Regions from separate parts of the Micromonospora sp. B9E7 genome, predicted to be linked through region 2. Evidence: riboswitches for the same ligand, from Rfam matches in the RefSeq annotation. Region 2 holds a riboswitch; each other region holds the start of a gene.
What was found. A riboswitch is a leader RNA that binds a small molecule or an ion and turns the genes downstream of it on or off. The one in region 2 is predicted to bind cobalamin.
Positions count from the first base shown of each region.

Region 1: linked by a shared signal. The riboswitch ahead of cobN (cobaltochelatase subunit CobN) and the one ahead of ABGB10_RS08630 (ribonucleoside-diphosphate reductase subunit alpha) in region 2 are both predicted to bind cobalamin.
Region 3: linked by a shared signal. The riboswitch ahead of ABGB10_RS02240 (acyl-CoA thioesterase) and the one ahead of ABGB10_RS08630 (ribonucleoside-diphosphate reductase subunit alpha) in region 2 are both predicted to bind cobalamin.

Region 1 covers NZ_JBDPLX010000029.1:17,492-20,761, forward strand. The annotation lists gene ABGB10_RS30595 (hypothetical protein) at 135-470, shown strand; gene ABGB10_RS30600 (MBL fold metallo-hydrolase) at 482-1,198, opposite strand; cobalamin riboswitch at 1,541-1,670, shown strand; gene cobN (cobaltochelatase subunit CobN) at 1,953-3,270, shown strand, end outside.
Region 2 covers NZ_JBDPLX010000004.1:179,688-182,957, forward strand. The annotation lists gene ABGB10_RS08630 (ribonucleoside-diphosphate reductase subunit alpha) at 1-1,865, opposite strand, end outside; cobalamin riboswitch at 2,057-2,274, opposite strand; gene ABGB10_RS08635 (enolase C-terminal domain-like protein) at 2,722-3,270, shown strand, end outside.
Region 3 covers NZ_JBDPLX010000001.1:515,389-518,658, forward strand. The annotation lists gene ABGB10_RS02230 (hypothetical protein) at 1-56, shown strand, start outside; gene ABGB10_RS02235 (zinc-dependent alcohol dehydrogenase family protein) at 89-1,075, opposite strand; gene ABGB10_RS02240 (acyl-CoA thioesterase) at 1,246-1,758, opposite strand; cobalamin riboswitch at 1,878-2,092, opposite strand; gene ABGB10_RS02245 (copper resistance protein CopC) at 2,222-3,270, shown strand, end outside.

The DNA of each region.
Region 1 (3,270 bases), on a different contig from region 2:
CGGATCACACTCATGACACCGCCCACCCGTCGCGGGTTCCACCCGGCGTGGGTCAGGTTGCTCCCACCCGGCGTGCAGCGTATTGCCAGGATCCGGTGCTGCACTGGGAGAGGTGTCGAGGAGAGGGGCTGGGCATGAGCTGGTTCAATCGCCGGTCACGGGGTGCCGAGGCGACCCCGACGAAACTGGACCGGGAGGCGACTCGGGACGACCTCGCGGCGCTGGAGGAGTTCGTGGCCACCCGGCGGGGCGTGGAGTTCTACCTGGAGCCGGAGACCACCGCGACGGACACCACGGTGATGGCGATCGCGCACGACGGCGAATGGATCCGTCGCCGTACCGGAACACCCCGCGCGGCGGGGGCCATCGCCCGCAAGCACTCGGTGCCGCTGTACGAGGCGGCGCGCACCGGCTACCCGGAGCGGATGCGGACCTGGAGCCGGGCCCACCCGGAACGCCACGCCCGCTGAGACTCGCCTGCTCAGGCGTCCTCGACGGCCGAGCGGGCCTGCTCGAGCGTCATCGGCTCGGCGTGGCTGGAGACGTACCAGTGGTAGTCGTCGTCGAGAAGTCGACGGACCAGGCCCAGGTCGAGGCCGTCCTCCGGCCGACGCAGGTGCGCCGGCGGCGGGTAGAAGCAGTCGCCCAGCAGCATGACCCCCGAGTCGGGCACCAGCACCACGGTCGAGTCCGGTGCGTGCCCGCCGCCGACGTGGCGTAGCCGAACCCCGACCGGCAGCTCGGCCACGTCGGCGAAGGTCCGGGTCGGCGGCAGGATGGCGAAGCCTTCCCAGGACGCCATCGCGCGAGCGCGGGCCTGAAAGCTCGGGCGGAGGCGGGGGTTGGCGCGTACCTGCTCGTCCAGATAGCGGTGGCTCCACGGTCGGGTGGCCTCGGCGCGCAGCAGCGGCACGGCCGTCTCGTGTCCGACGATCTCGATTCCGGGCCAGGCGCAGGCTCCCCAGACGTGGTCCCAGTGGTGGTGGGTGTAGACGAGCCAGCGCGGCTGCGGCAGCCCGGCCGCGGCGAGCGCGGCCTGGATCTCGCGGGCGTGCGTGAGGCTCTGCCCGGCGTCGATCATCACACTGCCGCGCTCGTCGGCCACGACGGCGACGCTGGCCTGGACCGCCTCCGGGTCGGGATCGCCCGGGCAGAGCCAGACCCGGCCCGCCAGGTGGTGGAACTGCGGGGCGGCCAAGGTGATCGACCTCCGAGATTGATCACGGACACTGGTGTGGCGTTCGCCGATCCTAGGTGACGGTGCCGCCCGGCGCCGCCCTGCCGGGTGATCGGCGCAGGTCAGAGTTCGTTCGACCGTCCTTTGCTCTGCCTACCTATAGGCACCGGACACGCAGCGTCACCGGTGCACATAGGTAAGCAGAGCAAAGGACGGCGGGCATTGATCTGGGGCATTGCGCCGTGCGGGGGTCGCGCTCGCACCGATCGCCGAAGCTCGATGAGTGCCGTCCGCCTGGCGGGGCCGGACCGGCGTTGACCGGCAGCGGAGGGGTGTGGCAGCATTCGCGGCCTGACGGCAGTGAAGGAAGTCGGTGCGATTCCGACGCGGTCCCGCCACTGTCACCGGGGAGCGATCCCCCCTCGTGAGTCACGGCCGTGTGTCTGCGGTTGGAAGGCCGGGGGAGAGCATCGATCCGGAAGCCAGGATACTTCGGCCGTCGGGACGTACCCCAGGGCGTGGACACCCGAGGAGGACCCGATGACGCACGGCGTCTCATTCATCGACGAACATCGTCATGACTCGCGCGGTGGGCGCTTCACCGCGCCCGCGACCGGCTACGCCCCGCTGAGCTGAGCGCCGCCCGCCGCCGACCGGCCCCGCCGCTCGCGCCCGCGAGCCGTCCGCGCCGCCGTCGTACCGGCTGACGCCGCACCCACCCGCATCGTCGCGGTCACCCTCGTGGTGGCCGGGGCGTCACTCCCCGGAGCCTGCCGTGCGCATCCTGCTGCTCTCCACCGCCGACACCGACCTGTTGGCCGCCCGCGCCAGCGGTGCCGACTACCGGCTGGCCAACCCCGCCCGGGTCACCGCCGACGAGGTACCCGCCCTGCTCGACGGCGTGAACCTCGTCGTCGTACGCCTGCTCGGCGGTCGACAGGCCTGGCCGGACGGCCTCGCCGCGGTGCTCACCTCCGGCGTGCCGACGGTCGTGCTCGGCGGCGAGGCCCTGCCCGACGCGGAACTGATGGCCATCTCCACAGTGCCGTCCGGGGTCGTCACCCAGGCGCTGGCGTACCTGGTCGAGGGCGGGCCGGACAACCTGGGGCAGCTGGCCCGGTTCCTCTCCGACACGGTGCTGCTCACCGGCGAGGGGTTCGCCCCACCCGCACCCACCCCGGCGTACGGCGTGCACCGTGAGTACCCGACCAATCCGGAGCGGCCCACCGTGGGGATCGTCTTCTACCGTGCGCACGCGCTGGCCGGGAACACCGAATTCGTCGACGTGCTCGCGGACGCGGTCCGCGAGGCCGGCGGCAACCCGCTGCCGATCTTCTGCGGCTCGCTGCGCGGGCTCACCACGGGCGCCGGCCCGCTCGGGCTCTTCGCCCGCTGCGACGCGTTGCTGGTCACTGTCCTCGCGGCCGGCGGCGCGGTCGCCGCGGATGCCTCCGGAGGCGGCGACGAGGACGCCTGGGACGTCGGCGCCCTGGCCGCCCTGGACGTGCCGGTCATCCAGGCGCTCTGCCTCACCAGCACCCGTGCGCAGTGGGCCGACAGCGACGCCGGGCTGTCCCCGTTGGACGCCGCGATGCAGGTGGCCATCCCCGAGTTCGACGGCCGGATCGTCACCGTGCCGTTCTCGTTCAAGCAGATCGACTCGGACGGCCTCTCGGTCTACGCCGCCGATCCCGAGCGGGCCGCCCGGGTCGCCGGGATCGCGGTGCGCCACGCCCGGCTGCGGTACCTGCCCAACCCCGACAAGCGGATCGCCGTGGTGCTCAGCTCGTACCCCACCAAGCACTCCCGGGTCGGCAACGCCGTCGGGCTGGACACCCCGGTCTCGGCGGTCCGCCTGCTCGCCGCGCTGGCCGAGGACGGCTACGACCTGGGCGACGCGCCGCCGCCCACCGACGGGGACGCGTTGATCCATGCGCTGATCGCCGCCGGAGGCCACGACGTGGAGTGGCTCACCCCGGAGCAGTTGGCCGCCGCCGAGGCCCGGATACCGGGGCACACGTACCGGCGGTGGTTCGACCAGGTCCCGGCCGAGCTGCGCGAGCGGATGCGGGAACACTGGGGTGAGCCACCCG
Region 2 (3,270 bases):
TCGCGCTTGAACAGGTTCGACACCTGCGGCTCGATGCACTCGTAGCACCCGGCGATCGAGGCGATGGTCGCGGTCGGGGCGACGGCCACCAGCAGCGAGTTACGCAGCCCGTGCGCCGCGACCCGTTCCCGCAGCGCGTCCCACCGGGCGGTCTGCGTACCCTCGACACCCCACAGGTCGGGCTGCAACTGGCCCCGCGCGGCCCGGGTCTGGGCGTACGTCGGGTGCGCGCCGAACTGTCGCGCCAGGTCGGTGGAGGTCTCCAGCGCGGTCAGGTACAACTCCTCGCTGACCCGGGTGGACAGCTCCCGGGCGGCCGGCGAGTCGAACGGCAGCCGCAGCGCGAAGAAGACGTCCTGCAGGCCCATCAGCCCGAGCCCGACCGGCCGCCAGCGGGGGTTGCTCGCCGCCGCCTGGGTGGTCGGGTAGTAGTTGATGTCGATGACCCGGTCGAGGAAGGTCACCGCGGTACGGACCGTGGCGCGCAGCCGCTCCCAGTCGATGCCACCGTCGACCAGGTGGGCGGCGAGGTTCACCGAACCGAGGTTGCACACGGCCGTCTCGGCGTCGCTGGACACCTCGACGATCTCGGTGCAGAGGTTGGACAGGTGCACCACGTTGCCCGGTTCGGCGGTCTGGTTGCACAGCCGGTTCGACGCGTCCTTGAAGGTCATCCACCCGTTGCCGGTCTGGGCCAGGGTCCGCATCATCTTCCCGTACAGCTCCCGCGCCGGGACCTGCCGCACGTAGCGGCCCTGCGCCTCGGCCTCGCGGTACGCGGCGTCGAACCGCTCCCCCCACAGGTCGGGCAGTTCGGGCACCTCGTGCGGGTCGAACAGCGACCACATCTCGTCGGCCTCGACCCGGCGCATGAACTCGTCCGGAACCCAGTTGGCCAGGTTCAGGTTGTGGGTGCGCCGGGCGTCCTCGCCGGTGTTGTCCCGCAGTTGCAGGAACTCCTCGATGTCCGGGTGCCACGGCTCCAGGTAGACGCACGCCGCGCCCTTGCGCCGGCCACCCTGGTTGACCGCGGCGACGCTCGCGTCCAGCGTGCGCAGCCACGGCACGATCCCGTTGGACTGCCCGTTGGTGCCGCGGATCAACGCGCCCCGGGACCGGACCCGGGAGTACGCGATGCCGATGCCGCCGGCGAACTTGGACAGGTTGGCGACCTGGGCGTACCGCGCGTAGATCGAGTCCAGCTCGTCGAGCGGAGAGTCGACCAGGTAGCAGGAGGACATCTGGGTGTGCCGGGTACCGGAGTTGAACAACGTCGGTGAGCTGGGCAGGTAGGCCAGGCTGGACATCAGCCGGTAGAAGCCGACCGCCTCGTCCGGCGTACGGGACAGGCCGCAGGACACCCGCAGCAGCCAGTACTGCGGGGTCTCCAGCACCAGCCGCCTGGTGGGGTGGCGCAGCAGGTACCTGTCGTACACCGTGCGTAGCCCGAAGTACTCGAACCGCCGGTCGCCGTCCGGGTCGACAGCGTCGTCGAGCATGTCGGCGTGTGCGGCGACGAGCGCGGCGGTGTCGTCTCCGATCAGGCCCTCGGCGTGGCCGACCCGGATCGCCGCGCTGAACGAGGCGATGCCCTGCCGACGCACCTCCTTGTCGACGTAGCCGGCCAACAGCCGGGCGGCGAGGCGCGAGTACTGCGGCTCCTCACCGATCATCTCGGCCGCCGTCTGGATGGACAGCCGGTCCAGTTCGGCAGTCGTCGCGCCGTCGTACAGGCCGCTGATGGTGCGGGTGGCGACGCGCATCGGGTCGACGTCGGTCAGGTCGTCGGCCCACCGCTCGACCGCCCGGACGATCTTGTTCACGTCCACGGGTTCGGTGGCGCCGTCGCGCTTGCGGACCTGCATCGGCGTCCGCCGCAGGGCGGCGTCGGCGCTGGCCGGGACTACCTCGGTGACTGTCACCACTCGCTCCTCGGAGTTCGAGACCTGGTGGTCCGGACGCGAGGAGACAGACACCGACGGACGCCACGCCAGCCCGGCGTGGGTCAGGTGGCGTCAGCCGTCCCACGCGGCCTCGGACCGCCGCCCACCCGGGTGCGGGTACGCGGCGCGCTGGCAGGTCTTCGGACTCGTGGGCACGACCGGGCTGGCCGGTCTCCTACTGGCCGTCGCTTCCCAGGCCGCTTGGTGGCCCAGTGCTGATGACGGCTGTCGTTCCCACTCACCGCTGCGGGACAGTCCCGGAATTCCACCGGGTTCCCTCTTGCCTCGACCGCGCCGGATGAGCGGCCGAACCAGCTGCGTTCGACACCATATATAGGGACGCGGCGGTTGTCACACCCCACATGTCGGTGTCGGCGTGTCGACGGCCGAGCGGTGACGACCGTCACCCGGCCGCGCCCCCTTCTCGCGACCTCGTCGTGCCACCGGCCGCCGGCACCGGCAGTCCGGGGCGGGCAGTCGCTGGCAGCGATCCACAAAGGTGTGATGTATAGAGTCCACAGAGGTAAGGAATGTTGCGCATAATTCGCCGTCGATCTGCCCACCCGAAGCGAACATCCAACCTTCAGAACCCCACCCGACCGCCGATGCCGGCCCTGACCGCTGCGCCTCTGACACCCCCGCCGCCAGCGGTTCATTCCTGACCCGAAACATTGGATGTCTGCGCCGACTAGGTGATCGACGTCGTTGACGCATCTGATTCAGCCTCCGTATACTCCAAATGATCATCTGATCTTTGGCCTAGCCGGGCGAGGAGCGCATGCCGCAGATCACTGCTGTCACCGTCGAGGACGTCCGCTTCCCCACCTCCCTGACCGCTGACGGGTCAGACGCCATGAACAAGGACGGCGACTACTCGGCGGCCTACGTCGTCCTGCACACCGACGGCACCGACAGCGTGGGCGCGCCGCTCGCGGGCCACGGCCTGACCTTCACCATCGGTCGGGGCAACGACATCGTCGCCGCCGCAGCGGTCCACCAGGCACAGAACCTCGTGGGTCTGGACGTGGCGACGATGGCCGCCGACATGGGGGCGGTCTACCGCCTGCTCACGTCCGACTCGCAACTGCGGTGGCTCGGGCCCGAGAAGGGCGTCGTCCACCTGTCGCTCGCGGCCGTGCTGAACGCCTCGTGGGACCTGGTCGCCCGGCTCGCCGACAAACCGCTGTGGCGCCTACTGGTGGACATGTCCCCCGAACAACTCGTCGACATCGCGGACCTGCGCTACCTCTCCGACGCCCTGACCCGGGACGAGGCACTGGCCATCCTGCGGGCCAAGGAGAGCACCAAGGCCGACCGCCTCGCCCAG
Region 3 (3,270 bases), on a different contig from region 2:
ACCGTTGGGCGGACCGGATCGTCGACCTGGACAGCAGGTCACCGGCGCGGACCTGACGACCCGGCCAACGCAGCGGACCGTTCCCCGCTCAGTCGGCGACGTCCACGATGACCTTGCCCTCGGCGGTGCCGTCGGCGACCAGCCGGTGGGCGTCCATGACCGTGTCGAGCGTGAACGTGCGTGGATCCAGTCGCGGGCGCAGGGCACCGGCATCGGCCAGCGTCGCGATCTCGCGCAGGATGTCGCCGTGGTGTTCGCGGCCCCGTCCGGTGAGCATCGGCAGCAAAGTGAACACGCCGGAGTAGGTCGCGCCACGGAACGACAGCGGGGCGAGCGAGTGCGACCCCCAGCCCAGCGCGCTGACGACGTGCCCGTGATAGGTGCGTACCGCCGCGAACGACGCGTCGAGCGTCGCGCCACCGACGTTGTCGACGACGATGTCGAACCCCTCGCCACCGGTGTGCCTCTCGACGTACTCCTCGACGCTGGTCGAGGTGTAGTCGATCGGCACGGCACCCAGGCTCTCGATCACCCGTACGCTCGCCGGGCCTCCCGTGGCGTACGCCTCGGCGCCCCTTGCCTGGGCGAGTTGCACACCCACGTGTCCGACACCGCCGGCACCGCCGTGCACCAGCACCTTCTGCCCGGCGCGGACCCCGGCGCGGTCGACCAGCCCTTCCCACGAGGTGACCGCCGCCAGGGGCAGTGCGGCGGCCTCTCGCATCGAGAGGCTGCTCGGCTTGCCGGCCAGCAACCGGGCGTCCACGGCGGCGTACTCGGCCAGCGACCCCTGCAGGTCGCCCACTCCCCCGCACAGCCCGTACACCTCGTCTCCCGGCGCGAACCCGGCCACCTCCGCGCCGACCGCGGCGACGACGCCGGCCAGGTCCAGTCCGAGCACCGCGGGCGGCTGGACGCGCGCGTGCGCGGCCTTTCCTGCCTGGATCTTCGTGTCGAGTGGATTGACCCCGCTGGCGATGACGCGCACCAGCACCTGCCCCGCCCCGGGAGCGGGTTGATCGACGTCCTCCACCATCAGTGGACTGTCGAACTCCCGCAGCACCGCAGCGCGCATGACGGTTCACACCCTCCGTGATCTAGACATCACCTGGACGCTATCCAATTGGGTTGCCGGCCGGGCGACATCCGGGTTGTCCTGCGTCCGCATCCGGCGCGCCCGGCCGGACGAGCGACGATCGCGGCGAGCCACCCGGGGAACGTCGCGACGGACAGCCCGAGCGGCTCTCAGCCGTCCTCGGCGCCGTCGAGCAGCGCCCGCCGCAGGGCCAACCGGTGTTCGCGGCGGATCTCCGCCTCCCGGTACCGACGCCGGTCCCCGTCGGTCTCCGGTAGCAGCGGCGGCACCGTACGAGGCTGGCCGTCGTCGTCGACGGCGACCATGACCAGGTGGGCGGTGGCCACGTCGGTGGGCGGCACCGCCCGGTCCCACCGGTCGGCGGTGACCTTGACCGCGACCTCCATCGAGCTGCGTCCGGCCCAGGTGATCCGGGCGTCGACGTGGACGACGTCGCCGACCCGTACCGCGCGCAGGAAGGCGGTCTCGTCGATCGCGGCGGTCACCGCCGGCCCGTCGGAGTGCCGGGCGGCGACCACACCGGCGACGGAGTCGATGAGGTTGAGGATCCGGCCGCCGTGCACCGTACCCATCAGGTTGGTGTGGTGCTGGTCCATGATCTGCGACAGGGTCAGGTGCGACGCCGACGGCGCGCGGCCGGCGATCGTGGCGGTGTCGTGCACAGCGGTAGTCCGTCCCTCGGGAAACCACACCACCGGAACGCGGACACGCTGACGAGGACGCGCCGACGTACGGCACGTCACCCGCTGAGCCCACCCGCGAGGCCGACGGCGGCGCACACGGTCGTGTGCGCAGCGCAGGCAGGTCTTCGGACTCGCGGGCCTGACCGGTCGTGCCGGTCTCCTACCGGCCGTCGCTTCCCAGGCCGACGGCCCAGTGCTGATGACGGCGTTCGTTCCCACTCACCGCTGCGGGGCAGTCCCGGACTTCCACCGGGTTCCCTCTTACGACGCCCTGCCGGTCACGACGGGGCGAACCAGCGCCGCCCGCAGCATAGCTGGCCAGGGAAGTCGCGGCACCGGGGGCACGGTGCGGAGACAGCGGCGCGGCATCGTCGGCTTTTGCCATGTGAGGAAAAAGATCGCCAGCTCTTGAAAAAAGCCTCACTCCGGTCAGGATATTCAGATGCGTCGTCTCCCTCAGACTCCGGGGCGGGTGCTCTCGGGCGTCCTCGCGCTCCTCCTCGCCTCGGCGGTCGCTCTCCTCGCGTCCGCCCAACCCGCCGCGGCTCACGGGACTCTCGCCATGTCCACGCCGGCGGGTGGCGCCACGGTGAGCGAGCCGTTGACGTCGGTGCAGCTCTTCTTCACCGAGAAGGCCGCGCCCAACGCGTTCTTCACGGTCACCGCTCCGGGCGGCGTCCGCGTCGACAACGGCTGGTCGTACGGGGAGCCGAAGCCGCTGGACCAGCCGGTACGGGAGTACTTCCTGGTCAACGGGCAGTTCGAGCCACGTGAGTACACCACCGGGTTCCCTGCGGCGGTGGCCGTCACCCACCTGCCGGCCAAGGGCCAGTACTCGGTGAGCTACCTGTCGGTCGCCTCGGACGGCGACACCGTGCGGGGCACGCTGACCTTCCGCTACAACGGGCGGGTGACGGCGGCACCCAAGGGGTGGAGCCCACCGACGACCCAGCCGGACCCGGCGTTGGTGGCCGCCAGCGAGCAGCACGGGTCGTCCGGGCAGGCGTCGGCGGTGCCGACCACCTCGGCGCAGCCGGTGACCCCGCCGTCCGGGGCCGCGGCGGCCCCGCCGACCGGGTCGACCGACGAGGGCGGCTCCGGAGCACCGGCCTGGGTCGGCTGGGCGGTGGCGGTCGCGGCGGCCGTGGCGGTGGCCGGATTCGTCGTCTGGCGTCGGCGGACGGGGTCCACCGGCCAACCCACCGGCCGGGGCCGCACCTCGCCGGCGACCTCCGGTCGACGCGGCGGCGGTGCCCGTACCACGAACAAGGCCGCCGCCGGCAAGACCAGCGGGGGCAGGGCCGTCGCGGGAAAGACGGCTGCGGGCAAGACCTCCGCGGGCAGTGCCGGCGTGGCGAGCGGCGTCGGTGCGCAGCCCACGGGCGGTAAGCGGCGACCCGTCACCGTGCCGGCGGCGCGCACGGGCACCGCGGTCGTCACGGCCCGCGCGGGCGTCGCGGCCGATCCGACGCCTACCGATCAGGAGGCGAA